DNA from 4 places in the Kitasatospora sp. NPDC059973 genome. Region 2 is predicted to be linked to each of the others. Evidence: riboswitches for the same ligand, from Rfam matches in the RefSeq annotation. Region 2 holds a riboswitch; each other region holds the start of a gene.
The links. A riboswitch is a leader RNA that binds a small molecule or an ion and turns the genes downstream of it on or off. The one in region 2 is predicted to bind cyclic di-AMP.
Positions count from the first base shown of each region.

Region 1: it holds a riboswitch for cyclic di-AMP, as region 2 does, so the genes downstream of both, ACFWA9_RS25450 (transglycosylase family protein) here and ACFWA9_RS19410 (M23 family metallopeptidase) in region 2, are expected to answer to the same signal.
Region 3: it holds a riboswitch for cyclic di-AMP, as region 2 does, so the genes downstream of both, ACFWA9_RS08200 (hypothetical protein) here and ACFWA9_RS19410 (M23 family metallopeptidase) in region 2, are expected to answer to the same signal.
Region 4: it holds a riboswitch for cyclic di-AMP, as region 2 does, so the genes downstream of both, ACFWA9_RS28225 (peptidoglycan DD-metalloendopeptidase family protein) here and ACFWA9_RS19410 (M23 family metallopeptidase) in region 2, are expected to answer to the same signal.

Region 1 is NZ_JBHWUI010000102.1:10,849-18,082, reverse strand. It holds gene ACFWA9_RS25460 (hypothetical protein) at 1-394, shown strand, start outside; gene ACFWA9_RS25455 (hypothetical protein) at 549-2,654, opposite strand; cyclic di-AMP (ydaO/yuaA leader) riboswitch at 3,047-3,205, shown strand; gene ACFWA9_RS25450 (transglycosylase family protein) at 3,192-4,496, shown strand; gene ACFWA9_RS25445 (hypothetical protein) at 4,671-4,871, shown strand; gene ACFWA9_RS25440 (LacI family DNA-binding transcriptional regulator) at 4,931-5,950, opposite strand; gene ACFWA9_RS25435 (glycoside hydrolase family 13 protein) at 5,976-7,234, opposite strand, start outside.
Region 2 is NZ_JBHWUI010000066.1:11,384-18,617, reverse strand. It holds gene ACFWA9_RS19435 (hypothetical protein) at 1-554, shown strand, start outside; gene ACFWA9_RS19430 (class I SAM-dependent methyltransferase) at 551-1,273, opposite strand; gene ACFWA9_RS19425 (sensor domain-containing protein) at 1,381-2,094, opposite strand; gene ACFWA9_RS19420 (GNAT family N-acetyltransferase) at 2,196-2,768, opposite strand; gene ACFWA9_RS19415 (hypothetical protein) at 2,811-3,833, shown strand; gene ACFWA9_RS19410 (M23 family metallopeptidase) at 3,905-4,765, opposite strand; cyclic di-AMP (ydaO/yuaA leader) riboswitch at 4,778-4,936, opposite strand; gene ACFWA9_RS19405 (YiaA/YiaB family inner membrane protein) at 5,181-5,471, shown strand; gene ACFWA9_RS19400 (alpha/beta fold hydrolase) at 5,598-6,425, shown strand; gene ACFWA9_RS19395 (TetR/AcrR family transcriptional regulator) at 6,490-7,059, shown strand.
Region 3 is NZ_JBHWUI010000019.1:29,433-36,666, reverse strand. It holds gene aceB (malate synthase A) at 1-1,417, opposite strand, end outside; gene ACFWA9_RS08210 (IclR family transcriptional regulator) at 1,620-2,417, shown strand; gene ACFWA9_RS08205 (hypothetical protein) at 2,603-3,181, shown strand; gene ACFWA9_RS08200 (hypothetical protein) at 3,303-4,574, opposite strand; cyclic di-AMP (ydaO/yuaA leader) riboswitch at 4,579-4,702, opposite strand; gene ACFWA9_RS08195 (hypothetical protein) at 5,148-5,477, shown strand; gene ACFWA9_RS08190 (alpha/beta hydrolase-fold protein) at 5,547-6,689, opposite strand; gene ACFWA9_RS08185 (TetR family transcriptional regulator) at 6,954-7,234, opposite strand, start outside.
Region 4 is NZ_JBHWUI010000125.1:188-7,421, forward strand. It holds gene ACFWA9_RS28225 (peptidoglycan DD-metalloendopeptidase family protein) at 1-998, opposite strand, end outside; cyclic di-AMP (ydaO/yuaA leader) riboswitch at 1,003-1,163, opposite strand; gene ACFWA9_RS28230 (MFS transporter) at 1,474-3,012, shown strand; gene purB (adenylosuccinate lyase) at 3,020-4,450, opposite strand; gene ACFWA9_RS28240 (MarR family transcriptional regulator) at 4,582-5,037, opposite strand; gene ACFWA9_RS28245 (DUF3037 domain-containing protein) at 5,160-5,573, opposite strand; gene ACFWA9_RS28250 (HipA family kinase) at 5,570-6,325, opposite strand; gene ACFWA9_RS28255 (NAD(P)/FAD-dependent oxidoreductase) at 6,504-7,234, shown strand, end outside.

The DNA.
Region 1 (7,234 bases), on a different contig from region 2:
CACCACCGTCGGTGGCGAGGAGGCCGCCGCGGCGGCCGGGATCACCGGTGTGCTGCTGGCCGCCCGCCTCGCGGTGCCGGTCGTGCCCGCCGCGCTCGACGTGCCCGGCTCGGTGGCCGCCGCCGTCGCGCACCTCAAGGAGACCGGCTCCCAGCGCCCCGCGCTGGCCCCGCTGGTGATCGGCCCGGAGGCCGACTCCGAGCTGCTCGCCACGGCCGCCGAGGAGACCGGCTGCCCGAGCGCCGCGCCGCTCGGCGCCTACCCGACGGTGGGCCAGCTGATCGCCGCCACCTACCTCGCCGTACTGCCGGCCGTCGCCCCCGAGGCGTTCGCCGCGCAGGCCGCCGCCGAGGAGGCCGCTGCCCAGGAGGCCGGGGAGGCCGCCGCCGAGTAGCGGACCACGAACGCCGAAGGGCCCGGAGCGCACCCGCTCCGGGCCCTCGCCGTACCCCCCGCCGTCCGTGTCCCCGCCGCACCGGCCCTCTCCGTACGGGCCCGCGCCGTACCGGTCCGAGGCGCGTCGGTGCGGGCCCCGGCGGGCCCCGGCCTCAGGTCCGCCCGCCCACCCGGCCGGTGGCCGCCGCCGCGTCCTTGAGCCGCAGCGCCGGCAGCTGCACCGGCCGGGACTGCGCGGCGAAGGCGGCCACCGGCACGCCGGTGGCGTTCCACGGCGACCGCCCGCCGCCACCGTCCGCCTTGCGCACCTGCAGCACCTCGGTCTGCCCCGCCCGGCGCAGCAGGATGTTCTTCGGCGGCGCGGACTCCGGGTCCATCCAGAGCTCGTTGCCGTCGAACTCGCAGTCCAGGACGAGGATGTCGTCCGGCCTGCCGTCCGGGGTGGCCCGGAAGGCGATCCCGGCCCGGCGGTGGCCGGTGAACCGGCTGCGGCTGAAGGTGACCGCCTCCCCGGCGAGTTCGTGGCGCGCGGTGGAGACGCCGTAGTCGCTCTGCCCGGCGGCGTCGATCAGCAGGCCGTCGAAGACGGTCCCCTTGTCCCGGCCGAGCGAGTGCAGCGCCACTCCCCCGCCGCCGTTGCCGTACAGCACGCTCGCGGTGTAGTCGAAGTCGTTGAGGTAGGCGCCGTGCTCGATGCCCCACCCGCCGTTGTGGTAGGCCGCGAACTCGGTGACCACGTGGTGCTGCTGGGCGTTCAGCCAGACGAAGATGCCGTCCCGCAGGTTGTTGTGGGCCAGGCAGCGCTGGAACGTCCAGACCCCCTCGCTGTTCTCCGGCCACTCGAAGCCGGAGGCGCCGTCGGCCCCCTGGACGCCGACGGCCACGCAGTCCAGCGCCTTGCCGCCGGTGCCGGCGCCGAGGTTGAAGCCGGTCAGCCGGTAGGCCCGCGGGTTGGGCTCCAGCCGCGTGCGGGAGGCGACGCAGGACTCGTAGACGATGTCGTCGGAGGGCTGCTGCGGGGTGCGGGTGTCCGGCGGGCCGTCCCACCAGTAGGCGTCCTCCCAGGTGTCGTGGCTGATGCAGCTGCGGAAGGTGATGCCGTGGCTGGCGTGCGGGACGAAGGCGTGGCTCCCCGCGTCGCGGACCACCAGGCCCTCGACGACGGTGCCCCGGGTGGTGTCGCCCAGCATGTGGAAGTGCAGCCCGTACCGGCCGAGCACCGGGGCGGTCACCGGGGCGCTGCCGTCCGGGCCCTTCCAGGACTCCGCGGTGTCGGTGCGCGGGCCGACCCAGCGCAGCGCCGCGTGCCGCAGGTCGGCCCGGCGGGAGGTGGTGAGGTGGACGTGGGCGCGGCCCTCGGCGGTGCCCTCGATCCGCACGCTGCGGGTCAGGTTGAGCACCTCGGCGCCGACCGTGACGCCCCCTCCGGCGGCGACCCGGGGGTGCGCGTACGTCAGCGGCGCCTCCAGGGTGACGGTGGATCCGCTGACGGACCGGACGACGGCGAGGTCGTAGCGGGTGGAGAAGCCGTCCTCGCCCGGCGGGCCGGTCGGGGTGACGGCCAGTTCGTCGCCGGGCAGCCAACCGGTGGGCGGCGCGGCCAGGCTGACGGTGGTGTCGCCCGCCGCGAGTGCCCGGTCGGCGCGCACCCAGGCGGTCTTGGCCGCGCCGTCCAGCCGCAGGTACCCGGCGCCGGTGACCCAGAGGCCGACGTCGGTGTCGACCACCTTCACGCCGTCCCCCCGGAAGCGCCGCTCGTCGACGGCGGGGAAGCGCACGGTGTGCACGGCGGCGCCCTCGGGGGCGAGCGCGAGGGTGCCGCGGATCTCGACGTTGCCCGCGGCGGCGAGGGTGAGGCTGCGGTCGGCGGCGAAGGTGAGCGCACCGCCCGGCTCGACCAGCAGCGAGCCGATCGCGGCGTCGGTGTCGAGCAGCACCCGGTCGGTGATCCGGACGGCGCTCTGCGGTCCGGGTACCCGGCCGCCCCAGCCGGCCGGGTCCGACCAGGGGCGGCCGCCCTGGTCGGGGGTGGGTGCGGGGGCGGCTCCGGCGGGGGCGCCCTCGGTGGCACCCCCGGGCGTCCCGGGGGGCGACGCGGCGCCGTGCCCGTGCCCCGCGGCCGGGTCGGCCGCTCCCGGCCCCGTGGCGGGGTCCTCCGCGGCGGCGACGGGCGCGGAGCGGCCGTCCAGGGAGCGCCGCAGCGCCTCCTCGCCGCCGACCGCCGCGAAGACCGTGCCGACGGCGAGCCAGCGCAGCATCGTCCGCCGGGGCAGGGGAGTTCGGGGCTCTGCGGGCGTGATGTCCGCTCTGCGGTGTTTTGCCCGGCGGTGCGTTCCACGCGGCCGCTCGGCCGGCGCACCGGCCTCCGGACCCTCGTCCATGGCCATCGCTGCGAAGCCCTCCCCCCAGACGGCCGCGTCGGTCCTGATGCCCTGAAGCATAGGCAGTTGCCGTGACTCCGACGGGCGTTGCTCGAAATCGGTCATTTCTGATCATGGTGGACAGCCATTTAGCACGCTCTTCATAAACCGTGATGGCCGTCACACATGTTTGCGGTTTGAACTTAAGTCTGCTTAACGTGCTCCCCGTTCGTGGCCACACGGACCCAGCCCACCCGCAACGCCGAGTCCTGCCGTCGGGTGCGCTGGCAGCGCAGAACGCACCACGGCAGGAGCGGGGGAACCACAGGTAAGTCGCCCGGGACCGGTTCGTACCGGTTCGGGGCTAGGGGTGAAGCCGCGTCCACAGCGCGGCCGGGCAACTCCAGCCCGAATCCGACAGCTCACCTCGCAGGCGTGGGAGAGGACCGCGTCACCATGCTGCCCACCAACGGCACCCGCCTGTCCGGCCGCACCCGCCGAGCGATCGCCACCCTCGGCGTCGTCGGTATCGGCCTCACCATCCCCTGCCTCACCGCCGGCTCCGCCTCGGCCGCCTCGGTCGCCACCTGGGACAAGGTCGCCCAGTGCGAGAGCACCGGCAACTGGAGCATCAACACCGGCAACGGTTTCTACGGCGGCCTCCAGTTCACCAACTCCACCTGGGCGGCGTTCGGCGGCACCAGCTACGCCGCGCGTGCCGACCTCGCCACCAAGGACCAGCAGATCGCGGTCGCCGAGAAGGTGCTCGCCGTCCAGGGCCCCGGCGCCTGGCCCGTCTGCTCCGTCCAGGCCGGTCTGACCAAGGGCGGCACCCCGGCCGCCGTCGACACCGCGACCGCCGCCACGCCGGCCGCCCCGAAGGCCGCCCCGGCCCCGGCGCAGACCCCCGCCCCCGCCGCCAAGCCGGCCGCGCCCAAGGCCGCCCCGAAGGCCGCCGAGACCCCGGCCGCCGCCGACTCCGCCCAGCAGTCGCAGGGCCGGAACTGGCAGCAGTACCGCCAGGACGCGCAGGCCTCCTCCGACTACACCGTGGTCGCGGGCGACTGGCTCTCCTCGATCGCCGACAAGAACAACGTCCAGGGCGGCTGGGAGCGGCTCTACGAGCTCAACCGCGGCACCCTCGGCGACGGCCCGCACGTCATCTACCCGGGCCAGCACCTGAGCCTGGGCGACCGCGCGAAGACCCGGGCCTCGGACGAGTCCGGCCAGGGCTTCGACTGGTTCAACCGCTCCTCGGGCGCCACCGGCAAGGCCGACGGCTCCACCGCGACCGCCACCAAGCCGGCCGCGCAGACCCAGGCTCCGGCCGCCAAGCCCGCCGCCCAGGCGTCGGCCGAGGCGCCGGCCCAGGCCGCCACCGGCAGCATGGCCGCCGCGGTCTCCTTCGCCCAGTCGAAGGTCGGCCAGGCCTACGTCTACGGCGGTACCGGCAACGGCGGTTGGGACTGCTCCGGCCTGACCCAGGCCGCGCTGCGCGCCGCGGGCGTCTCCGTCCCGCGGGTCGCCGCCGACCAGGCCGCCGCCAGCACCCACGTCTCGCTGGACGCCCTCAAGGCCGGCGACCTGCTGTTCTGGTCCAACAACGGCCAGGACTCGGGCGTCTACCACGTCGCGCTCTACATCGGCGACGGCAAGTACGTCGAGGCCGCCAACCCGAGCGTGGGCGTGCGGACCCAGACCATCGCCAACTGGGCCCCGGACTTCGCCGGCCGGGTCTGATCCCGCGCGCGGTCCGCACGCGGTCCGCGCCGTCCGCCGCAGCCCCCGGGGAGAGTCTGGTCGCTCCTCCCCGGGGGCTCCGGCACGCCCGCGCGCGGGACGGCGCGGGCCCGGGCATGGCCAAACCTCGGCCCGGGCGGGCATGCTGCTGCTCCGCACCCGAGGAGGAGTCACATGGCCCAGGTCACCGTCACGCTCGACGCCAATCTCGCGATCGACGCGATGATGCTCTCCGGCACCAGGAACCCGCAGGACGCGGTGGAGCTGATCCTGCGCGACTACCTCGCCCGGGGGCGGCGCACCGAGAGCCGGACCGGCGAGGCCGCCGACGGGCAGCGGACCGGGCAGCAGCGCCCGACCGCGCAGGAGGGCTGAGGGCGGACAGGACGGGACCCCGGAGGACTGGATCGTCCTCCGGGGCCCCGGTCGTCGTCTCAGCGGGCGCAGGCGCCCGTGGAACCGCGCATCACCAGCTCCGGCTGGAACATGAACTCACCGCGCTGGGCGGCGTTCGCGCCGACCTCCTCCAGCAGGGCGTCGACGGCGGCGGTGGCCATCGCCTCGACCGGCTGGCGGATGGTGGTCAGCGGCGGCTCGGTGAAAGCTATCAGCGGCGAGTCGTCGAACCCGACCACCGAGACGTCCTGCGGCACGGACAGCCCCCGCTGGCGCACCGCGCGGATCGCGCCGAGCGCCATCATGTCGCTGCCGCAGACGATCGCCGTACAGCCCTTGTCGAGCAGTGCGCCGGCCGCCGCGTGCCCGCCCTCCACGCTGAACAGCGTGTGGTGGACGAGCTCCCGGGCCTGCTCCTCGGTCCGGCCGAGGACCTCCCGCAGGGCCGCCGTGAAGCCCTCGATCTTCCGCAGCACCGGGACGTACCGCTTCTGCCCGACCGCGAGGCCGATCCGCTCGTGGCCGAGCTCGGCCAGGTGCTGGACGGCCATCCACATCGCGGCCCGGTCGTCCGGCGAGATGAACGGCGCGTCGATCTTCTCGCTGAAGCCGTTGATCAGGACGAACGGCACCTGCCGGCCGGTCAGCCGGGCGTACCGGTCGTGGTCGGCGGTGGTGTCCGCGTGCAGGCCGGAGACGAACACGATGCCCGCCACGCCCCGGTCGACCAGCATCTCCACCAGTTCGTCCTCGGTGGAGCCGCCGGGCGTCTGGGTGCAGAGCACCGGGGTGTACCCGTGCCGGCTCAGCACCTGCTCGATCACCTGGGCCAGCGCGGGGAAGATCGGGTTGCTCAGTTCCGGGGTGATCAGCCCGATCAGTCCCGCACTGCGCTGGCGCAGCCTGGTCGGCCGCTCGTAGCCGAGCACGTCCAGCGCCGCCAGCACGGTCTGCCGGGTGGCGGCGGAAACGTTCGCCTTGCCGTTGAGTACGCGGGAGACGGTGGCTTCGCTGACCCCCGCCTGCGCCGCGATGTCTGATAGTCGCGCCGTAGTCACGGTCCCAGAGCCTATTGCAACCACGTCAGACCGCCCACCAGTCGGTGCTGTCCGGTCCGAGAACCGCTTCGCCGCCGGCGCCGGCGGCCTCCGGCGCGGCGTCCGCGGAGGACAGCAGCAGCCGGCCCGGCGCGGGTATCCGCACCGGCTCGGCGGTGGTGTTCACCGTGCAGACGAAGGAGCCGCGGCGGAAGACCAGGGTGCCCTCGGGGCTCGCCATCCACTCGACCCCGGTGCCGGCGCCCAGCCCGGACTGCTCCCGGCGGATGGCCAGCGCGCTGCGGTAGAGCTCCAGGGTCGACGTCGGGTCACCGGTCTGCGCCTCGACGCTGAGCCCGGCCCACTCGGCCGGCTGCGGCAGCCAGCTGGGGCCGCCGGGGGTCGGGCCGAAGCCGTACGGGGCCTCGGTGCCGGACCACGGGATCGGCACCCGGCAGCCGTCGCGGTAGCCGTCCTGGCCGGCCTTGCGGAAGAAGGACGGGTCCTGGCGGACCTCGTCGGGCAGGTCGGTGACGTCCGGCAGGCCGAGCTCCTCGCCCTGGTAGACGTACGCCGAGCCGGGCAGCGCGAGCATCAGCAGGGTGGCGGCGCGGGCCCGGCGCAGGCCGAGCGCGCGGTCGCCGGGGGTGCGGATCTGGGTGCCCAGGCCCGGCGGGTTGGCGAACCGGGTGCTGTGCCGGGTGACGTCGTGGTTCGAGAGCACCCAGGTGGCGGGGGCGTCGACCGGGCGCATCGAGTCGAGCGACAGGTCGATCACCGAGCGCAGCTCGGCGGCGTCCCAGGAGGTGCCCAGGTACTGGAAGTTGAAGGCCTGGTGCAGCTCGTCGGGGCGCACGTAGTTGGCGGTGCGCTCGACGGTCGGGGTCCACGCCTCGGCGACGCCGATCCGCTGCCCCGGGTACTCGTCGAGGATCTTCCGCCAGCTGCGGTAGATCTCGTGCACGCCGTCCTGGTCGAAGAACGGCATGACGTCGTTGCCGAGCAGCCTCAGCTGGTCGCCGCCGCCGATGTCGGGCAGGCCGGGGGCCTTGACCAGGCCGTGGGCGACGTCGATCCGGAAGCCGTCGACGCCCATGTCCAGCCAGAACCGCAGGATCGAGCGGAACTCGTCGGCGACGGCCCCGTTCTCCCAGTTGAAGTCGGGCTGCTCGGGCGCGAACAGGTGCAGGTACCAGTCACCGGGGGTGCCGTCGGGGTTCTCGGTGCGGGTCCAGGCCGGGCCGCCGAAGATGGACTCCCAGTCGTTGGGCGGCAGCTCGCCGTTCTGGCCCTTGCCGGGGCGGA
Region 2 (7,234 bases):
TGGGCCTGCTGGGCGGCAGCACCGGCCGGGCGGACGACCCGGCCCGCCTGCTGCCGTCGAACGTGACGACCGGGCCGGAGAGCGTGATGGCCGAGGTCCGGTCGACGGCCCGGCGCTCGGCGCTCACCGCGGACCGGGTCCGGGAGCTGTTCGCGGACGGCGCCGACGACCGGCGGATCCAGGCGCTCGCCCTGATGCAGGGCGATCCCGCGCTGGCCGACCTGACCAGCGTGCTGGAGGCGATCGAGCACCCGCGCTCCGGCTTCGAGCAGTACCACGCGCTGCTGGCCGCCCGGGGCCTGCTCTCCTGGCTGCCGGCCGCACAGGCGCAGCGGCTGCGGGACGCGGTGGCCGGCCGGCTGGTGGCGCCGGACGGCATCCCGTACGGCTCCGACCGGAGCTGGCTGGCGGAGAAGATCCTCTCCCGGCTGGAGTCACCGGCTCCGCTCCCCCCGCAGGTCACCCTCCCGCAGCAGACCGGTCCGGCCGGGCAGCCGGCCGGGCAGCCGGCCCGCCCGCCCGAGACCGACCGGCCGGAGCGGCAGCCGGGCTAGCCGCCCCGGCGCCGGCAGTCGGCGGCGCGCAGGACGAGGACCCGGCCGAGGCGCCCCGCACCGGCCGGGAGCGGGCGGACCTCGCTGGCGATCCGGCGCTCGCCCAGCGCGCGGCGCAGCCCGTCGAGGTGCCGGCAGCGCCGGCCCGCGGCGTCGTTCAGCGGGTGGACCCGGACCTCGCCGCCGGGGGCGGTCACCCGGACCAGCTCGGTCAGCGCGGCCAACTGCTGCTCGGGGCCGAAGAGTTCGGGGTAGACGAACAGCAGGAACCCGCTGAGGGTGAGCGCGAAGGTGTCGTCCGCGAACGGCAGCCGGGGCAGCGCGGCGGCCACGTACCGCTGCGGGTGGGCGGCGGCGTCCGCGGCGAACAGCCGGCGGGCCCGGTCCCAGCTGCGCAGGTAGCGGTCGGCCGGGCGGTGGTGGGACGCCGGGTACAGCTCGGGGCGGGCGGCCATCGCGGCCGCCATGGCGGCGCGGGCGGCCAGCGCGCGGGCCGCGAGCTCGGGGGCCGGCCAGGCGTACGCGGGATCGGTGGCGATCACCCGGCAGCCCAGCTCGCGTGCCTCGGCCGCGAGCCCGGCGGCGCCGCCCGGGCAGTCGAGGACCGGCCCGGGGAGGGCCGCGAGCCCGGCCCGGGTCAGGTCGAACAGCGCGCAGTACTCGTCCAGCGGGCGGGAGGTGACCGGGACGTCGGCGGCGAGGTCGGTCGGGGCGGCCATGCGGTCATCGGACCACGGGCCGGCCCCGCCCGCACCCCGGAGCGTCCGGGGCGGGGCGGGGCCGGTGGGGCTGGTGGGGCCGGGCGGTGGGGCGGCGGGTGGACCGGTCAGCGGCCGAGCAGAGCCCGGGCGGCGAGCCGGTTGACGTTGGTCAGGCCGCGCACCAGCTGCGGGGTCAGGAAGACGAACACGAAGCCCAGCAGCGAGAGCCCGGCGATCTGCAGCGGCCCCTCGACGTAGTAGACGTGCTCGACGCCGTTGCCGTCGTAGTAGTCGAACACCCGGAAGCCCCGCCAGCCGACGTACTTCGGGTAGACCCAGTGGTAGAGCGGGTAGAGCGCCAGCGTCCAGCCGACCAGCAGGAACGTCAGCGACATCACGAAGCTGAAGAGCGCCCACGGGAGCATCACCACCTGGTAGAGCACGGCCTTCCAGCCCGCCGCGTCCACCAGCCGCGCGGTGATCGCACCCCAGCTGCCCGGCCGGCGCGCCCGGACCGGCTTCGGGCCGGGCACGTCCAGCGCCAGCATGCCGCGGACCCGGGCCCGCTCCAGCCGGCCGAAACCCCGGGCCCCGGCGGTCAGAGCGGCCAGCACCGGCATGCCGAGCACGGTGACGAGAGTGCCGACACCGAAGGCGAACAGCGTGACGGCGAAGGCGAACCCGGCGAGGGCCACCGGCACCGCGGTGAGGGTGAAGCCGAGCTCCCGGTAGTAGTAGGACGAGAACGGCGCCCGCCAGGCGTACGGCGGCTCCTCGGTGCGCCGTACCGCGTCGTCGCGGTCGTACTCGCTGCGCTGCGTGCTGAGGCTGCTGCTCATGGCCCTCGGGTCCTTCTCGGTGGCGTGCCGGGCTGACGTCACAACCCTGTCAAAGGCCGGGCCGGGCGGACATCCGGCTCCCCCGCGAAGCGGGCCGGGGGTTAACCCCCCACCCGGGGCCACTCGTGGGCGAGCAGCGAGTACTGGAAGGAGTCGCGCCAGCCGCCGCGCAGGTGCGCGTCGTGCCGGATCCGGCCCTCCAGGCGGAAGCCGGCCCGGATGAGCACCCGGACCGAGGCCGTGTTCTCCACGTCCACCCGGGCGACCAGCCGGTGCAGCCCGAGCGGGCCGAAGGCGAAGTCGCAGAGCAGCCCGGTGATCTCGCCCGCGTAGCCGTTGCCCCAGGTGTCGGGGCGCAGCGCGTAGCCGAGGTCGGCGCTGCGGTGGCCGCCGAGCGTGAGGGCGGCGTTGCCGATCGGGACGGCGCGGGACGGGGCGTCCGCGTCGGCGCGGCGGGTGACGGCCAGCCGGTAGACCGTCCGCTCGTCCTGCTGCGCCTCCTCCAGGTACTGCTCGATCTGGTCGGCGCAGTCCTCGCGGTCACGCGGCTCGAACGGGAGGTAGCGGGTGGCCTCCCGGTCGCCGAACACCGCGTACAGGGCGTCGACGTCGGCGGCGCTGTGGTGGAACTCGCGGATGGCCAGGCGGGGGCCGGTGAGTCGGACGGGGACCATGCCTGCCGACCCTACCCGGGCTTTCCGGTTACCTTACGTGACATGGAAGAAGAAGACCTGCGGCTCGCCCCGCGCACCAAAGCCGCCGAACTGCTCGCCTGGGCGCAGGCGCACGGCCACCCGCCGGTGGCCGAGGCGCCGGTGCGGGCGGTGCTGGCGCTGCTGGAGCTGGGTGAGGGCAGGATGCGTGACGGCTGGCCGGAGCTGACCTCGGACGCCGTGGAACAACTGCTGTACGAGCGGCTCTACCTGTACGTCCAGCCCGAGCCGGAGCAGGACCCGCTGGCGTACGGCGCCGCGGTGCGGCTGCTGATCGACCACCAGCGGGCGGCGAAGCGGCTGAACGCCAAGCGGCAGGAGCGGCTGCACGCGGAGGCCGAGTGGCAGGGCGAGGTGGCCGCCGGGCTGCTGCGCCGCGCCGACCTGGTGACCTGGCCCCGGCTGTACACGCTGCTGCTGCGGGCGGACGGGGTGGACCCGGCCGACGGGGCGGCGGTCCGGGCCTGGCTGGAGGCGTTCCGGGAGCTGGCGCCGGAAGACCGGGCGGCCGCCTACGAGCGGCTGGAGGCGACGGGCGCGCTGGACCCGGTGGACGACGGGGGCTGGGACGGCGCCCGGCCGCTCAGCGTCGGGATGGCCACCGACGGTGCCCGGCGGCTGCTGGAGCAGGGGCTGATGCGGCGCAGCTACCGCAACCTGGAGGAGCTCACCGCGCAGGGCCGGCCGATGCCCGAGGAGCTGGCCGGGGACTTCGGGGCGTTCGAGGAGGCCGCCGTCGAGGCCGCGCTGGACCTCTTCGGCGAGTGGACGGTGCCGGGGCTGCCGCGGCTGCTGGTGGAGGAGTTCCCGGAGCTGGCCCCGGAGCCGGGCCAGGAGGAGATCGACGCGTACCTGGCGCAGCTGCCCGGGGCACCCGGCGAGGCGGAGGACGCCGGGGAGTACGGGGACGACGAGCCCGGGGACGAGTACGGGGACGACTACGGGGACGAGTACGGCTACGCGCCCGGGCACGGGCACGGGTCCGCCGACCGGCCGGGCGGGACCGGCGCGGCCGCCGGGGCCTGAGACGCGACGGTGCCCCGGCCGTCGTGACGACGACCGGGGCACCGCGGCGGGCTGTCAGGAGGCGACGCCGGTCAGGGGGTCACGCCGCGCTGCTCGAACCAGCTCTCCGGGTCGACCGGGGCACCGCCGCCGGGGCGGACCTCCAGGTGCAGGTGCGGGCCGGTGACGTTGCCGGTGGCCCCCACCTTGCCGAGCTGCTGCCCGGGGACGACCTTGCCGGAGCCCTTGATGATCGAGGAGAGGTGGCAGTACCAGATCTCGGTGCCGTCGGGCAGCGTCTCGACGATCCGGTAGCCGTACGACCCGGCCCAGCCGGCCGAGGTGATGGTGCCCTGGCCGACCGCGTAGACCGGGGTGCCGGTGTCGGCGGCGAAGTCCAGGCCGGTGTGCAGGTGGGCCCAGTAGGAGGCGCTCTGGCCGTAGTGGGCCGAGAGGTGGTAGTCGCGCACCGGCAGCTCGATGGCGGCGAGCTTGGCCTTCTCGGCCTCCTCGGCGGCCCGCTTGGCCTCCTGCTGCTGGGCCGCGCGCTTGACCTCGGCCTCCTTGGCGGCCTGCAGGCGGGCGCCCTCCTCGGCGGCGGTGCGCTGGCTGTCCGCCTGCTGCTGGATCCGGGCGGCGAGCGCGAGGCCCGGGTCCGCGGCGAGCGCGACCGGGGTCTCGTCCGGGACCTCGACGGCGGGGGCGGCGGCCGGGGTGGCGGAGGCGAAGCCGGTCGCACCGAGGGTGGCGGCCACGGCGGTGACGCCGAGCAGCGGGGCGGTGCCGCGGGTCTGACGGGGCATCCGGTGCCGGTTGCTGTCGGGGGCCTGCGGCCCGGTCTCGACGCCGGACCCGCCGAACTCGCCCGGGTGGGCGGGCGGCCAGGGGTGGTCGAGCAGCTGGGTGCCGGCGGGGGAGCCGGGCAGGTGTGCCGGAGAGTGCGACGACGCCACGGAGGCGCGCTCCTTTCCTTCCTTCGCGCCTACCGGGTTAGCTGACGGGTTCGGAGCAGGAAGGTCTCCTACGGCTGGGCCTGGGCCCGGCCGATTCACCCCAAGGAACATGGTTCCCCGGCTCCCTGGCCTGCCCGGAGGCCGGCCGGCGGGATTAGGCGACGGCGCACGGTGCCGTCTGGGTACGGCGTTACGAACCGCGCTGCGTTATCAAACGTTAATCCTAGGAGCCTCTGATTCCAAGCCGTCCGTTCGGGACAGCCGGATACTACCCGGACGGTACGTGACCTGATGGGCGATTTGGGCGGATCGGCGGCACCTGACACTACCGAACGTGAGGGGACGTCAACGAACGGCCCCCCACTTGAGTACTCCTACTCATGTGCGGCGCTCCCGGCGCGGCCATCCTGGCGCCATGAACGCACCGATGCAGTCACGCACCACGGCCGCGTACCACCTCCAGGCCGTCCTCTCCTTCGCCCTCTCCGGCGGCGCCCTCGCCGTCGGCATCGCCTATCTGCCGGTCGGCGGCTGGACCCGCGCCTTCCTCGCGGTCGGCCTGCTCTACACCGTCACCTCCGCCTTCACCCTGGCCAAGGTGATCCGGGACCGGCAGGAGACCAACGAGATCGTCACCCGGGTGGACCAGGCGCGACTGGAGAAGCTGCTCGCCGAGCACGACCCGTTCAAGGTGGAGGGGGTCTGAGCCGCGGCACCGGGGCCACCCCGGGGTCCGGCCGGTCGAGGGCTTGACGGCTAAGGCTATTAGCCTTAGCTTTATGGCTATCGGCGCAACGCCGACAGCCCGTCCCCGCGGACCGAGGAGGCCCCCATGCCCGGCACCTTCACCCCCAGCACCCAGTACCTCGACCTCCCCGGCGGCCGGCTGGCCTTCGACGACACCGAGCAGGGCGACGGCGCCCCCCTCGTCCTGCTCCCCGGGATGCTCGACAGCCGTGCCGCGTACCGGCACCTGCGCCCGCTGCTGGTGGCCGCGGGCCACCGGGTGATCACCCTGGACCTGCGCGGGTTCGGCGAGTCCTCGATCGCCTGGGACGACTACACGCCGGCCGCGATCGCCACCGACGTCCTCGCCCTGCTGGACCACCTCGGCATCGACCGCGCCACGCTGGTCGGCAACTCCTACGCCGGTGCGACGGTGGTCAAGGTGGCCGGGGACGCGCCGGAGCGGGTGGCCGGGATCGTCCTGGTGGACGCCTTCGTCGAGAACCCGCCGCCGAACGCGCTGCAGCGCGCGATGTTCGGCGTGATGGGCGTCCTGCTGGTGCACTCGCCCGCGTTCTGGGGCCTCTACCACCGCAAGATGGCGTACCCCGGTCCCAAGCCGGCCGACTTCGACGCCTACGTGGACGGACTGGTCGCCGCGATGCGCATGCCGGGCCGCAAGCAGGCCACCCGGGGCTACGTGCGCGGGGACTCCGCGCCGAACGGCTGGACCGCCGCCGTGAGCTGCCCGGCGCTGGTCCTGATGGGCACCAAGGACCCCGACTTCCCGAACCCCGAGCTGGTCGCCGACCGGCAGGCCGCCGCGCTGAACGGCCGCAAGGTGATGATCGAGGGCTCCGGCCACTACCCGATGGCCGACCGGCCGCAGGCCACCGCCGACGCCCTGCTGCCCTTCCTCGCCGAGCTGGCCTGAGCCCGCCCCTTCCTCGCCGAGCCGGCCCGAGCCCGCCCGCTACCTCGCCCACGGAGACCGCACCATGCCCCGAGTCGGACTGACCCCCGAGCAGGTCGTCGACCACGCCCTCGCCCTCATCGACGAACAGGGCGCCGAGGCCCTCACCCTGGCCGCCGTCGCCGGACGGGCCCAGGTGGCCACCCCCTCGCTGTACAAGCACGTCACCGGCGGACTCGCCGAGCTGCGCCGGCTGATCGCCGTCCGGGTCACCGAGGAACTCGCCGACCGGCTCGCCGAGGCCGCCGTCGGCCGCGGCGGGGACGACGCCGTCGCCGCCGTCCTGCGGGCCTACCACGGCTACGCCACCGAGTACCCGCACCGGTACGCCGCGCTGCCGCAGGCCCCGCAGCCGGACGACGACCTGGCCAGGGCGGGCGGCCGGCTGGTCGGGGTGATCCTCGCGGTGCTCCGCGGCTACGGACTGGAGGGCTCCGAGGCCGTCCACGCCGCCCGGACCGTCCGCTCGGTCGCCCACGGCTTCGCCTCGCTGTCGATCGGCGGCGGGTTCCAGCTCGCCGAGAACCTCTCCGACACCCAGGACCGCCTGATCACCCTCCTCACCGGCGGCCTCCGGAACTGGCCCGGGGCCTGAACCCCGCCCCCACCGCGCGCCGGGGCTCCGTGAGTTCGCCCGGCCGGGCGCCGCACCCGGCGCACCCCGCGCGGCGGGCCGGCCGGACCACGGCGGACCACCCGGTCGGAGCGGCCGGGCAGGGCACGACCGGCGTCCGCACCCCGGCACCGGTGCGCCGTCCGGGTCACCCTTC
Region 3 (7,234 bases), on a different contig from region 2:
GCGAGCGGGAGATCTCGGCGGTGGCGGCGTCCTCCATCATGTTGAAGATGGCGACGGCACCGAGGCCGCGCAGCCACGCCTCGATGTAGCGGACCCCGACCTGGACGGCGTTGTGCAGGCCGGCGTGGGTGCAGTGGCCGCCGGCGCCGGCGATGTCGAGCAGCTGGGCGGCCGTGACGGGCTCGGCCGGGCCCGGGTCGTCCTTCTGGTTCGGGCGCTCGCCGAGGACGGCGTCGAAGCAGGCACGGGCGACCGGGACGAGGTCCGGGTGGGCGACCCAGGAGCCGTCGAAGCCGTGGCCGGCCTCGCGGTCCTTGTCGGCCCTGACCTTCTCCAGCGCGGCCGCGTTGACCTCGGGGTCGCGGCGGCTGGGGATGAAGGCGGCCATCCCGCCGATCGCGTGCGCGCCGCGCCGGTGGCAGGTCTGCACCAGCAGCCGGGTGTAGGCGGCCATGAACGGGGAGGCCATGGTGACGGAGTTGCGGTCCGGCAGGATGTAGTGCTCGCCGGCGTCGCGGAAGTTCTTGACGATCGAGAACAGGTAGTCCCAGCGGCCGGCGTTGAGCCCGGCGGCGTGGTCCCGCAGCTCGTAGAGGATCTCCTCCATCTCGAACGCCGCGGTGATGGTCTCGATCAGCACGGTGGCCCGGACGGTGCCGTGCGGGATGCCGAGCGCCGCCTGGGCGTGGGTGAAGACGTCGTTCCAGAGCCGGGCCTCCAGGTGGCTCTCCGTCTTCGGGAGGTAGAAGTAGGGGCCGGAGTTCGGGTCCTCCGCGCCGCGCGCGAGCAGCCGCGCCGCGTTGTGGAAGAAGTAGAGGCCGAAGTCGAGGAAGGCCCCGGCGACCGGCCGGCCGTCGACCAGCAGGTGGTTCTCGTCCAGGTGCCAGCCGCGCGGGCGGACCACGACGGTGGCCAGCTCGGCGGCCGGCCTGAGGGTGTAGGCCTTGCCGGCCGAGGAGGTGAAGTCGATCCGGCCCTCGAAGGCGTCGATCAGGTTGATCTGGCCGCCGACCACGTTCTCCCAGGTCGGCGAGGTGGCGTCCTCGAAGTCCGCCAGCCAGACCCGGGCGCCGGAGTTGAGGGCGTTGATGACCATCTTGCGGTCGGTGGGGCCGGTGATCTCGACCCGGCGGTCCTGGAGGGCGCGGGGGGCCTCGGCCACCGTCCAGTCGCCCGCCCGCACGGCGGCCGTCTCGGGGAGGAAGTCCAGGGTGCCGGCCTCGGCGATCTCGGCACGGCGGGTCCTGCGGCGCACCAGGAGCTCCTGCCGGCGGTCCTCGAACGCGCGGTGGAGGCCGACGACGAAGGCGACCGCCTCCGGAGTGAGCACCTCCTCGGCCCGGTGGACTCGCGGACCGGCGACAGTGACGACCGGAGCGGCGGGGGAGGCGCCGGCGGGTCCCTGATCTGTAGCCATGAGCAGGACACTCCTAAGACGGTTGAGCATGGCGAAGGCAGTTCCGGTGGGAACGTCCTTGATCTGAACCGAGGGGAAACCCCACCTGTCGGAGGGTTCGATTCTGTAAGGTGGAGACTAGTTTCCGCGATACAGAATTTCAACGGTTTGTTGAGGTGATCGCTGGGACTCTACTCCTCCCCCGACAGCGAAGGGAACGCCGGTGGTTGCGACCCCCGACACAGCATCGACGACGGGTCCGGACCGCGCGAGCGGCGGCGTGCAGTCCGTCGAGCGCGCCTTCCTGCTGCTGGAGGCGCTGGCCGACTCCGGCGGCGTGGCGACGCTCAGTGAGCTCTCCACCTCCTCCGGGCTGCCGATGCCCACCATCCACCGCCTGGTTCGTACCCTCGTGCAGCAGGGCTATGTCCGCCAGGACACCGCGCGCCGCTACACCCTGGGCCCCCGACTGATCCGGCTCGGCGAGACGGCCGGGCGACTGCTCGGCAGCTGGGCCCGCCCCTACCTGGCCGAACTGATGGAGGCCACCGGCGAGACGGCGAACCTGGCCGTGCTGGAGGGCGGCGAGGTGGTGTACGTCGGGCAGGTGCAGTCGCGGCGCTCGATGCGGATGTTCACCGAGGTCGGCCGCCGGGTGCAGCCGCACTGCACGGGCGTCGGCAAGGCGCTGCTGGCCCAGTTGCCCGAGGAGGAGGCGCGGGCCGTGCTCGGCCCGAACCCGCTGCCGGCGCACACCTCCTACACCGTGACCGACCCGCAGGAGCTGCTGGTCCAGTTGGCGCAGGCGCGTGAGCGCGGCTACGTGGTGGACGACCAGGAGCAGGAGATCGGGGTGCGCTGCATCGCGCTCGCGGTACCCGGCGCGCCGACACCGACGGCGCTCTCCGTCTCCGGCCCGGTGGCCCGGATCCGGGCGCTGGAGGAGCAGGCCGGCGCGGCCTCGCTCGTCCCCGTGATGCACCAGATCGCGGCCCGGCTGGGGCAGGTCCTCGCCCCCTGACCCGCCGTCACCGGAGTTCGTCCGTACGGGTCGTCGGACCACCCGGCTCCCCCAACGGGGGTTCGCCCGTTCGAGCGGCCCGAGGGCGGGGCGTCCCGGCGGCGGCGGGCGGGTCGGTCACGCTGGTGCGGACGCGGCCCGCGACGGTGCCGGCCGCCGGAACGCAGAGGGCAGGGTGAGCGACGATGTCGCACAGAAGGTCCGTTCGCAGTTTCCTCGGCAGGGCACTGACGGTGGGGTGCGCGGTGACGGCGCTGGCCGCCGGGCCCGCGTGGGCCACCTGCCCGGTGGCCGAGCCGGACCCGGCGGCCGGCGCCGGGGCCACGGCGCCGGCCAAGGTGCCCGCCGCGGCACCGGCCCCGTCCGACTCCGACCTCCAGGTGGTCCGGATCGACCCGGACGCCGCCGCGCCCGGCGGCACCACCACGGTGCACGCCTTCATCGGCAATCTCGGCCCGGACCGGACGGCCTCGCCGTTCACCGTGGTGATCACCCTGCCGGAGGGTGTGACCCCCGAGGGCCCGTTCTTCCCGGAAGACTGCTCCGTGTTCCAGAACGGCCACCGGGTGCGCTGTGTCTTCCCGGCCGGGCTGCCGAAGTTCCGGAGCGCCACGGCGCTGATCCCGGTACGGCTGGCGGCCGACCTCCCGGCACCCGGCACTCTGACCGGAGGCTGGGTCGCGGTGCGCAGCGACGACGACCGGAACGAGGCGAACAACAAGCAGCCGTTCGAGATCCCGGTGGTGCAGACCGCCCGGAGCTGAACCGGGCCGGCCCGGGCCGTACCGTGCTGGGCCAGGACGGCCCAGCACGGTACGGCCCGGGTCGTTCCGCCCCGGGCCCGGCCCGGCGATCACGCCCGGCGGGCCCCCGGCGGGACGGGGCCTAGCGGTAGACCCGGACGTAGTCCGCGGCGAAGGTGATCGGGGCCGTACCCTGCGGCGCGGCGTGGTACTGCCCGGCGCTCAGGGACAGGTTGAGGATCAGGTACGCGGACCAGTTGGCGCCGACGCCCTTGCCGTCCGAGAACACCTTCGTGCCGTTGACGTACCAGTCGACCGAGGTGGCGCCGTAGTGGGTGCCGATGGTGACCCAGCCGTCCTTCGCGATCGCCTTGGCGTCGGTGTAGTACAGGTGGCCCGGGTTGACGTGGTTGGTCAGCTCCAGCAGGTTCGGGTTGTCGGGGTGGTACTCGAAGGAGTCGATCTCCCCGTTGCCGTTCTTCCAGGTCCACAGGGCCGGCCAGGCGCCCGTACCGGCGGGGAGCTTGACCCGGGTCTCGGCGTAGTCGCCGGTCTTCACCTGGAAGCCCTCGCTGGAGTACTCGGTGGTGAGCAGCCCGGTGTCCCAGGACTTCTTGCCGTTCTCCAGCGTGTTGGCGCCCGGCTTGGCGGTGAAGGTGGCAACGCCGCCGGCCACCGAGACGTTGTTCTTGTTCAACCAGTCGAGCTTGTTGTCGTCCGGGTTGTGGTTGCCGTAGTGGTAGGCGCTGCTCTTGTCGCCCGTCCAGCGCGAACCGTAGGCGATCGGGCCGTTGAACTCGTCCGACCAGGTCAGCGACTTCCCGGCGACCGGGGCGCCGGTGGCCGGGGTCGACGGGGTGGCGGTCGCGGTGGGCGTCGGGGTGGGCGTCGACGTCGGCGTCGGGGTGGGCTTGGGGGTGGCGGTCGGGCTCGGGGTGGGCGCGACGGTCGCGTCGGAGACCGCGAGCTGGCGCGAGGGCAGGTTGTGCCAGGCACCGCCGAGGTCCTGCCAGAAGCCGAACTGGGTGTACGTCCCGGCGGGCAGGGTGCGGGCACCGGTGGTGATCGACAGGCCGCTGGGGCAGATCTGCGCGTTGGAGACGTTGCCGGGGAAGTCGAGGTTGCGCCCGGCCGCGTCGCGGACGCCGACCCCGACGGTCCTGGCCGTGAAGCAGGACGAGGAGTGGACGGTCAGCGCGGCCGTGGTGGCCTTGCCCGCGACCATGGTGGCCGGGGCGAGCCGGTCCTGGGTGACGGTCGGCGCGGTGGCCGCCTGGGCGCCGGTGAGCGCCGGGACGCCGAGCAGGCCGGCGCCGCTGATGGCGAGCGCTCCGGTGGCGGCGAAGGCGGCCTTGCAGCCTCGGTGGGAGGGGCGGGCGTGGCGCGGCGTCGCGCGCCGGGCAGGCTTCTGCATGGCGGTGTCCTCTGTAGACGCCTGCGAGGTGAGCTGTCGGGTTCGGGCTGAGGTTGCCCGGCCGCCTGTGGGAGCGGCTTCACCCCTAGCCTCGGTCCGCACGCGCGGGCGCGTGGGCCGGGCACTGACCTGGGTCCCCCGCTCCCGTCCGCTGCGGTGCTCGACTGCCGACCGGCGGGTGGACAGGACTCGGCGTCCCGACGGCGGGGTCCGCGAAGACGGACTCGTGCATGCTAGGCAGGCCGCTCGAATGTCGACAAGCCGACAGGGGGTGTTGTCGCGCAGCTCACAGTGGGAGCCGTCCGGAGTGGATCAAGTCACCGGGGAAGTTGATCAGTTGGAGGCGGGGCGGGGCGGGGCCTGGGGCGGGGGCGGGACGGCGGCCGGGGCGGCCGAGGGGGTCGGCGGCGGGCCGGCGAGCGGGTGGCGGAGGTCCGGCCGGGGTGGGCGCGGCGCCGGCCCGGTGTCCGCTCCGTGGCCGGGTGCCCGCATGTCCGCCGCGAAGGTCGGCCGGTCGGATAGGTTGGGAGTCCAGCCGTACCGCACAGACGAGAGACGAGGACCCGCTCCGCCATGACCGCGCCCCTGCCCGCCTTCGCCGGCCGTACCTACCTCTTCCAGGTCGACAACGGCGCGGCCTTCCGCAACGCCTACTCGCCCGACGGCAAGCGGCTGCGCTGGGAGGGCCTCGGCGAGTCGGCGGGCCAGTGGGAGGACGTCGCGCTGCACATCGCCGAGATCGGGCCGGAGCTGTACTTCGTCAGCTGGACCGAGCAGAGCGGCATCACCGTCAGCCACGTGATGGACCTCGGCAGGCTGACGGTGCGCGCGTTCTGGACGTACGAGGGCGAGGGCGGCCGGGTCGGCGAGCTGCACACCGGGACGCTGGAGCCGGTGGCCTGAGACCGGTCCGGGGCCGCCGGGCGCGCTGGTATCCGGGCGTGCTGGCCGGGCGGGCGGGCCCGGCGGTGGTCAGACCGTGTGGCTCGGCACCTTGAGGTGCTGGGAGAGCCACTCCAGCGAGGACGGCAGCAGCCTGCTCCAGGTCTCGAAGTTGTGGCCGCCGGTCTTCATCATGCTGTAGGAGACCTTCATGGGCGCGTGCGCGGCCGCCACGAAGGCCTCGGTGTCCCGGCGGTAGTCGCCGTCGCCCTCCCTGGTCCCGGCCAGCAGGACGGACACCTCGGGCTGCGGCAGGTTCTTCAGCCGCCACATCAGGTCCGCCTCGTTGCGACGCTGCTGGCTGCCCCGGAAGAGGTCGCCGGTGGTCGGGTCGTCGGCGGCCTGGTAGTAGCCGGAGAGCGAGACGGCGGTCGGGAAGACCTCCGGGTGCCGCATGGCGAGCTTGAGGGCGCAGTAGCCGCCGGTCGAGTTGCCCATGAAGCCCCAGGCCTGCGGGTCCGAGGAGACCCGGTAGGTCGCCTGGATCGCGGCCGGGACGTCCTTGGTGAAGTACGTCTCCGACTGCGCGCCGCCCGGGATGTCCTCGCACTCGGTGTCCTGCGGGAGTGCGGGCGAGGGGCGCATCAGCACCATCACGGTCGGCTGCATCCGACCCTCCTGGAGCAGCTTGAGCGCCGCGCCCGGGTAGTTCAGCCGGGTCACCAGGTTCTTCGCGATCCCGGGGAAGCCGGTGCTCACGATCACCGCCGGGAACTGCTTCTGCGCGTACTCCGGCTGGAAGTACTGCGGCGGCAGGTAGACGTACCCGTCGGTGGAGAGCCGGGTGCCGGCGCCGTCGATCCGGACCTCGCGGATCTCGCCGGACTGCTTGGGGTCGCGACCGAGCGCCCCGCCGCCCTGGACCGACGCGTGCCCGATGGTCTCCACCTGGAGGCGCCCGGAGGCGTCCGCCTTGTTCTGGATGACGACCGGGCCGTTGTCGCCGGTGCCGAGCAGATCGTCCCAACTGCTGTAGAAGGCGAAGTAGTTGTTGGCCACCAGGCCCAGCGCGGCGAGCACGGTGAGCTGGGTGGCGAGCAGCGCGCCGATCCGGCCGAGCACCGCCTGCCAGGTCGTCTTCGACAGTCTCGGCCACAGCCAGACCGTGCCGGCCATCATCACGACGGCGATCAATACGGTCAGCGCCAGCACCTTGTGGCTCGTCAGACCCATGTCCTACTTGCTCCCACGCCTCGAACTCCCCCGCCCCCGTTGTCAGGACAACTGTCAGGACAACCGGAACGGCCGCCCCGGTTCCCCCGTCCACCACGGAAGCCACCGCCGAGGCGCGATCAACAACCCTAGCGGTCCGCCGGGCCCCCGTGGACCCGCCGACCAGCGGGTATGGCGGCCGGGGCGGTGCCGGGACCGCGGGAGAGCGGGCTGGCACGAGCGGAGTGACGGGCGCTGTGGCGGGTGGGCCGGGCTGAGGTCGCCTCAGCTGACGCTGCTCCAGAGGCGCAGGCCGGCGGTCAGTTCGCGCATGCACCGGGCGCCCAGTTCCTGGGGCGAACCGGGCCCGGCGGCGGGGGCGTCGGAGAAGGCCCACTCCTCCAGGGCCACCCGGATGGCGGTGGTCGCGGCGGCGGCCGCGAGCCGGATCTCCAGCTCGTCGGTGCCCCGGGGGCAGCGGGCGGTGAGCACCGCGCGCAGCCGCTCCTCCGAGTCGGCGTGCACCCGCTGCCAGACCGAGTCGAGCCGGGGATCGCGCAGCAGGT
Region 4 (7,234 bases), on a different contig from region 2:
GGGTCGATGTCCGAGCCGTACTCCGAGCCGGTGCGGATCTCGAAGTGCAGGTGCGGGCCGGTCACGTTGCCGGTGGCACCCGAGAGGCCGATCTGCTGGCCGGCGGTGACGGTCTGACCGATCTTCACACCGATCGAGGACAGGTGCGCGTACTCGGCGTAGTGGCCGTCGGCGAGCTTGATCTCGACCTCGTTGCCGTAGGCGCCGCCGTTGCCGGCCTTCACCACGGTGCCGGCGCCGACGGCGCGCAGCGGGGTGCCGGTGGAGGCGACGAAGTCGGCACCGGTGTGGTGACCGGAGGCCCACATCGAGCCGGCCACGCCGTAGGCGGTGCCGAGCTTCGGGTTGGCGAGGGGGGCGACGAAGCCCGAGGTGCTGGCCGCGGCGGCCGGCGCCGCGGGGGCGGCCGGAGCGGCCGGCTTCGCGGCGGGGGCGGCCGGCTTGGCGGCCGGGGCCTCGGCGGGCTTGGCGGCCTGGACCGGCTTCGGGGCGGCGTGCTGGGCGGCCGGCTTCTGCGCGTCCTGCGAGACCTGCGGCTTGGCGGCCGGGGCGGCGGGCTTGGCGGCCTCGGCGGCGGCCGGAGCGGCGGCGGCCTTGGCACCCAGCGCGAGCTGCTGACCCGGGAAGATGAGGTTCGGGTTGGCACCGACGACCGAGCGGTTGTGGTCGTAGAGGGCCTTCCAGCCACCCTCGACCTGCTTGGCGTCGGCGATCTTCGACAGGGTGTCCCCGCCGACGACCTTGTAGCTCTCCTCGGCCGGCGCGGCGGCCGGCTTGGCGGCCTCGGCGGCCGGCTGCGCGGCAGCGGCCGGCGCGGCGTCGACGCTGGTGGCGCCGGTCCAGGTGGAGGTCTGGGCGGGCTTGGCGGCCGGGGCGGTGTGGGCCTGGGCGCTGATGGTGGTCACCAGCGGGAGGGCGAAAGCGGCGCCGGTCACGGCGGTGGCGATGCCGATGCGGGCGGCGCGGGGCAGGGTGATACGACGAGCCTGTGCGGGCATGGCGAACTGTCCTCTCCGACGCCTGCGAGGTGAGCTGTCGGGTTCGGGCTGGAGTTGCCCGGCCGCATAGCGCGGCTTCACCCCAAGCCGGACCGTGAATTCCGGTCCGGCGACTTACCTTTGGGTCCCCCGCTCCTGCCGTACAGAGTTCGGTTCGTACCACCGGGCAGCGGCAGGACTAGGCGTTCCACCCGGTGGCCACCCGGTCCAATGCCGGGCGGTCGCTGAACTAAAACTCATCCGCCCGGGCGAAGCAATGTCGATCTCTTGAATCGACAACCACTACCGGGAAGGCCGTGACACTCCGAATGATCGGCTGCACAGTATGTGCACAATCGATTCACCGCGTGCCACTGATCCACCACGCTCCGCCGATTTCGGTGTCCGTACGCATGCGATCGCCTACGGAAAGCCATCCGCCGACACACCCCCGGTGACCCTTGTCACGTCGCCTCCCGGGGCGCACGATCAGGCGGTGGCCACCTCCGAGGCCGGCACCCTGCGCCTGGGCACCGCGCAGGGCCGCTGGGTACTACTGGCGACGGTGCTCGGCTCCAGCATGGCGATGCTCGACGGCACCGTCGTCAACGTCGCACTGCCCCGGATCGGCACCGATCTCGGCGCTCCGCTCGCCGCCCTGCAATGGACGCTCAACGCCTATCTGCTCACCCTGGCCGGCCTGATCCTGCTCGGCGGCGCGCTCGGTGACCGCTACGGCCGGCGCCGCGTCTTCCTGATCGGCGTGCTCTGGTTCGCCGCCGCCTCGGCGGCCTGCGCCGCGGCCCCCACCATCGAGGTGCTGGTCGCCGCCCGCGCGGTGCAGGGCGTCGGCGGGGCGCTGCTCACCCCCGGCTCGCTGGCGATGCTCCAGGCGGTGTTCCACCCTGACGACCGCTCGGCGGCGGTCGGCCTCTGGTCCGGCCTCGGCGGGGTGTCCGCCGCGATCGGCCCGTTCCTCGGCGGCTGGCTGGTGGACGGCCCCGGCTGGCGGTGGATCTTCCTGTTGAACGTCCCGCTCGCCGCCCTGGTGGTCGCGGTTGCCTCCCGGCACGTCCCGGAGAGCCGGGACGAGAGCGCGACCGGCCGGTTCGACGTCCTCGGCGCGGCGCTGGCCGCGTTCGCGCTGGGCTCGGTCACCTACGCGCTGACCGCGGCGGGCGACGGGCTCTCGGCCGTGGTGTGGGTGTCCGGCGCGGCCGGCCTGCTGCTGGGCACGGCCTTCGTGATGGTCGAACGCCGCGTCCCGGAGCCGATGCTGCCGCTCGGCCTCTTCTCCTCCCGCCTGTTCACCGCGGTGAACCTGGTCACCCTCTGCGTCTACGCGGCGTTCAGCGGCGTCTTCTTCCTCCTGGTCGTCCAGCTGCAGATCGTCTCCGGCTTCTCCCCACTGGTCTCCGGGCTCGCCCTGCTGCCGATCACCGTGCTGATGCTCGCGCTGTCCGCCCGGGCCGGCCGGCTCGGCAAGCGGATCGGCCCGCGCCTCCCGCTCACCGTGGGGCCGCTGCTCTGCGCGACGGGGGTCCTGCTGATGCTGCGGATCGGCTCCGACGCCTCGTACTGGACGGACGTGCTGCCGGCCGCCACCGTGATGGGCTGCGGGATGGTCCTGCTGGTCGCGCCGCTGACCGCGACGGTGCTCGCGGCGGTGGAGGTCCGGCATGCCGGGATCGCCAGCGGCGTCAACAACGCCGCCGCCCGCGCGGCCGGGCTGCTCGCGGTGGCCGCCCTGCCGGCGCTGGCCGGGCTCAGCGGCGAGGCCTACCGGGTGCCGGCCGCGGTGGACTCCGCCTTCCGGACCGCGATGCTGATCTGCGCCGGGCTGCTGGTCACCGGCGCGATGACGGCGTTCACCACCGTCCGGGGCAACGTGCTGGCCCCCGAGGACCACCCGGTCGCCGAGCCGGACTGCACCTACGCCTGCGGCACCGCCCCTCCGCTGGATCCGGGCCATGCCGCCGCCGGACACGGCGAAGGCCCCGCCACCGGATCGGCGGCGGGGCCCACGAAGGCCTGAGGCAACGTCAGAGGATGTCGCCCGGGGCGTACTTGGCGGCCTCGGGGTAGGCGGCCGCGACGGCCTCGACCTGGCGGACCACCTCGGCGACCTGGGCACCGGCCGCGCCGGTGAAGGAGAGCCGGTCGGCCAGCAGCGCGTCCAGCCCGGCCCGGTCCAGCGGGATCCGCGCGTCCGCCGCCAGCCGGTCCAGCAGCTCGTTCTCCCGCGCGCCGGCCCGCATCGCCAGCGCCGAGGCGACGGCGTGCTCCTTGATGACCTCGTGCCCGGTCTCCCGGCCGACGCCCGCCCGCACCGCGCCCATCAGCACCTTGGTGGTGGCCAGGAACGGCAGGTAGCGGTCCAGCTCGGCCTCGATCACGGCGGGGAAGGCGCCGAACTCGTCGAGGACGGTCAGGAAGGTCTCCAGCAGGCCGTCGAAGGCGAAGAAGGCGTCCGGCAGCGCGACCCGGCGGACCACCGAGCAGGAGACGTCGCCCTCGTTCCACTGGTCGCCGCCCAGCTCGGCGGTCATCGAGGCGTACCCGCGCAGGATGACGGCCAGGCCGTTGACGCGCTCGCAGGAGCGGGTGTTCATCTTGTGCGGCATCGCGGAGGAGCCGACCTGGCCCTCCTTGAACCCCTCGGTGACCAGCTCGTGGCCGGCCATCAGGCGGATCGTCTTGGCCAGGCTGGACGGCCCGGCCGAGAGCTGGACGAGGGCGGTGAGCACCTCGAAGTCCAGCGAGCGCGGGTAGACCTGGCCGACGCTGGTCAGCACGTGGTCGAAGCCGAGGTGACCGGCCACCCGGCGCTCCAGCTCGGCGAGCTTGTCGGTGTCGCCGCCGAGCAGGTCCAGCATGTCCTGGGCGGTGCCGACCGGGCCCTTGATCCCGCGCAGCGGGTAGCGGGCGATCAGCTCCTCCAGCCGGCGGAAGGCGACCAGCACCTCGTCGGCGACGGTCGCGAAGCGCTTGCCCAGGGTGGTGGCCTGCGCGGCGACGTTGTGCGACCGGCCGGCCATGACCAGCTCGGAGTGCTGGGCGGCGAGCCGGCCCAGGCGGACCAGCACGGCGACCGTGCGGTCGCGGACGTGCTCCAGCGACTGGCGGATCTGCAGCTGCTCGACGTTCTCGGTCAGGTCCCGGGAGGTCATGCCCTTGTGGATCTGCTCGTGGCCGGCGAGGTCGCTGAACTCCTCGATCCGCGCCTTCACGTCGTGCCGGGTGACCCGCTCGCGGGCGGCGATCGAACCGAGGTCGACCTGGTCGATCACCCGCTCGTAGTCGGCGACGGCGCCTGCGGGCACCTCCACGCCGAGGTCCTGCTGGGCCTTCAGGACGGCGAGCCACAGGTGGCGCTCAAGGACCACCTTGTGCTCGGGGGACCACAGCTGGGCCAGGGTCGCCGAGGCGTACCGGGAGGCCAGGACATTGGGGATCTGGGGCTTCGCGCTCACGCTTCGCAAGCCTAACAGCCGAGGTCAGCGCGAGCGGCGGCGGACCGGGCGCTGCCGCCTCCCGCGCCCGCCCCGGCCGATCGCCGTACCGCTGTGCTGCCGTGCCGCCGTGCCGCCGTGCCGCCGTGCCGCTACACCGTGCCGGGCGAGCGCCCGGCGAGGACCGGCAGCACCTGCGCGCAGATCGAGTGCAGCGAGATCCGCTGCTCGTCCGTCATCGCCTCGAAGGCCTGGTGGGTACGGCTCATCTCGCCGCGGATCAGCCCGAGGATCTCGCGGCCCTGCTCGGTGATCACCACGATCTTGACCCGCCGGTCACCGGCCGCCGCCTCGCGGTTGGCCAGGCCGAGCGACTCCAGCCGGTCGACGATCCCCGTCACGTTGGAGGCGTCGCAGCCCAGCCGGCCGGCCAGCGCGCGCATCGGCACCGGCTCCTGCACCGCACCGAGGGCCTTCGCCTGGGAGGAGGAGAGGCCGTGCCGGGCCGCGGCTCCCGCGAAGTCCTGGAAGTAGGCGGCGCCGACGGCGGCCAACGCCTCCATCAACTCGGCGTTGGTCGGTACGGTCGTCGTCGCTGTCGAACCCATGGGGCCAGCGTACGACCGAGTGCTTCACCAACTCAAGCTTTGACCGGGGCAAAAGTCCGCAGGTCAACCGCTCGGCCCCGGAAGGGCCCCCGGACGGCCCCCGGGCACCCGACCGGTCGCCCTCAGAGCACCAGCTGGTCGAAGAGCCGCCGCAGCTCGGCCTCCGGGTCACCGGTCAGCCCGGTGTGCACCGGTCCCGGCTGGACGATGGCACTGCGCGGCGCCGTCAGCCAGCGGAACCGCTGCCCCGGACTGTCGCCCGCCGCCGGACCGGCCGCGGGCCCGCCCGCGCAGACCGCCTCGATCCCGTGCAGCGCCCGCCGCACCCCGGCGACGTCCGCCACCGGGTCGAGCGCCAGCAGCCGGGCCTGGTCCAGATGGGTCCGGGCGCCCAGGTGCGCGCTCTGCCGGCAGTACAGCAGCACCCCGACGTTGACGCACTCGCCGCGCTCGACCCGGGGCACCGCCCGGATCACCGCGTACTCGTAGTCGTGCAGCTCGACGGCCGGCGGGGCCGGCGTCACGGACTCGCTCATGCGGAGACCTCCGGCAGCCAGTCACGCGGACCGGCCAGTCGCCCGGTCAGCTGGGAGCGGTACGCGGCGCGCACCGCCTCGGGCGAGTCGAAGCCCGGCTCGTCCGCCAGCCAGACGTCCGGGATCCGCGCCACCGCCGCCTCCACCGCCGCCTCGGCGAGCGGCGCGAGCGCCTTGTCCGCGGCCACCAGATCGGGCTCCGCGCGCAACAGCGCGTGGTCGGAGGCGTCGTACGGGCGGCGGATCCAGCCGGCCGCGCCCGCCCAGTGGTGATGGAAGATCAGGCTGGCGCCGTGGTCGATCAGCCGCAGCCCGCCGGTGGCCACCAGCAGGTTGGGGTTGCGCCACGAGCGGTCGACGTTGCCGATCAGGGCGTCGAACCAGAGCACCTGCCCGGCCAGCCCGGCGTCCACCTCGAAGCAGAGCGGGTCGAAGTTGAGCGCCCCGCTGACGAAGGCCATCCCGAGGTTGCGGCCGCCGCTGGCCCGCATCTGGTCCTGGATCTGCGGGTCCGGCTCGCTGCGGGCCAGCACCGGGTCGAGGTCCACGGTGACCAACTCCGGTACCGGCAGCCCGAGCCGGCGGCCCAGCTCACCGGCCAGCACCTCCGCCACCAGCGCTTTGCGGCCCTGCGCGGCGCCGACCCATTTCAGGGCGTACAACCGCCGGTCGTCGGCCTCGACCAGGCCCGGCATCGAGCCGCCTTCTCGCAGTGGCGTCACATAACGGACCGCCGTCACCTCGGGGAGCACGCCGGACAGCCTATCGGGCATATGCGCGGACCGGGCGCCGCGTGCCGTCCCCGCCCGGCGCGGGCCTGCGCCATCCGCGCCGTCCGGTGGCAGCGCCCGCTCCGCCGTGCGAGTGTGGCTCAGAGTAGTGGGGACCTTGCACGGTACGAACTGCGAACTGCACTGTAAGGGATGAACGATGGAACGAGCTCGGATCCTGATCGTGGGCGGTGGCTTCGCCGGACTGGAGTGCGCTCGCCGGCTCGAACGCAAGCTCACGCCCTCGGAGGCGGAGATCTCGCTGGTCACGCCGTTCAGCTATCAGCTCTATCTGCCGCTGCTCCCGCACGTGGCGGCCGGGGTGCTGACCCCGCAGTCGGTCGCGGTCTCGCTCCGCCGGACGCTGCGCCGCACCCACATCGTCCCCGGCGGCGCGATCGGCGTCGACCCGCGTTCGAAGGTCTGCGTGGTCCGCAAGATCACCGACGAGGTCGTCGCGCAGAAGTACGACTACCTGGTGCTCGCGCCCGGCAGCGTGACCCGCACCTTCGACATCCCGGGCCTGACCGACTACGCGCGCGGCATGAAGACGCTCGCCGAGGCGACCTACGTCCGCGACCACGTCATCGCCCAACTCGACCTCGCCTCCGCCACCCTGGACCAGCGGGAGCGCGAGTCCCGGCTCCAGTTCGTGGTGGTCGGCGGCGGCTACGCGGGCACCGAGACCGCCGCCTGCCTCCAGCGGCTGACCACCGCGGCCGCCCGGCGCTACCCGCGGCTGGACGCCCGGCAGATCAAGTGGCACCTGATCGACATCGCCCCGAAGCTGATGCCGGAGCTCGGCGACGCCCTCGGCGTCGCCGCCCTGGAGGTGCTGCGCGAGCGCGGCATCGAGGTCTCGCTGGGCGTCTCGGTGGCCGAAGTCGGCGC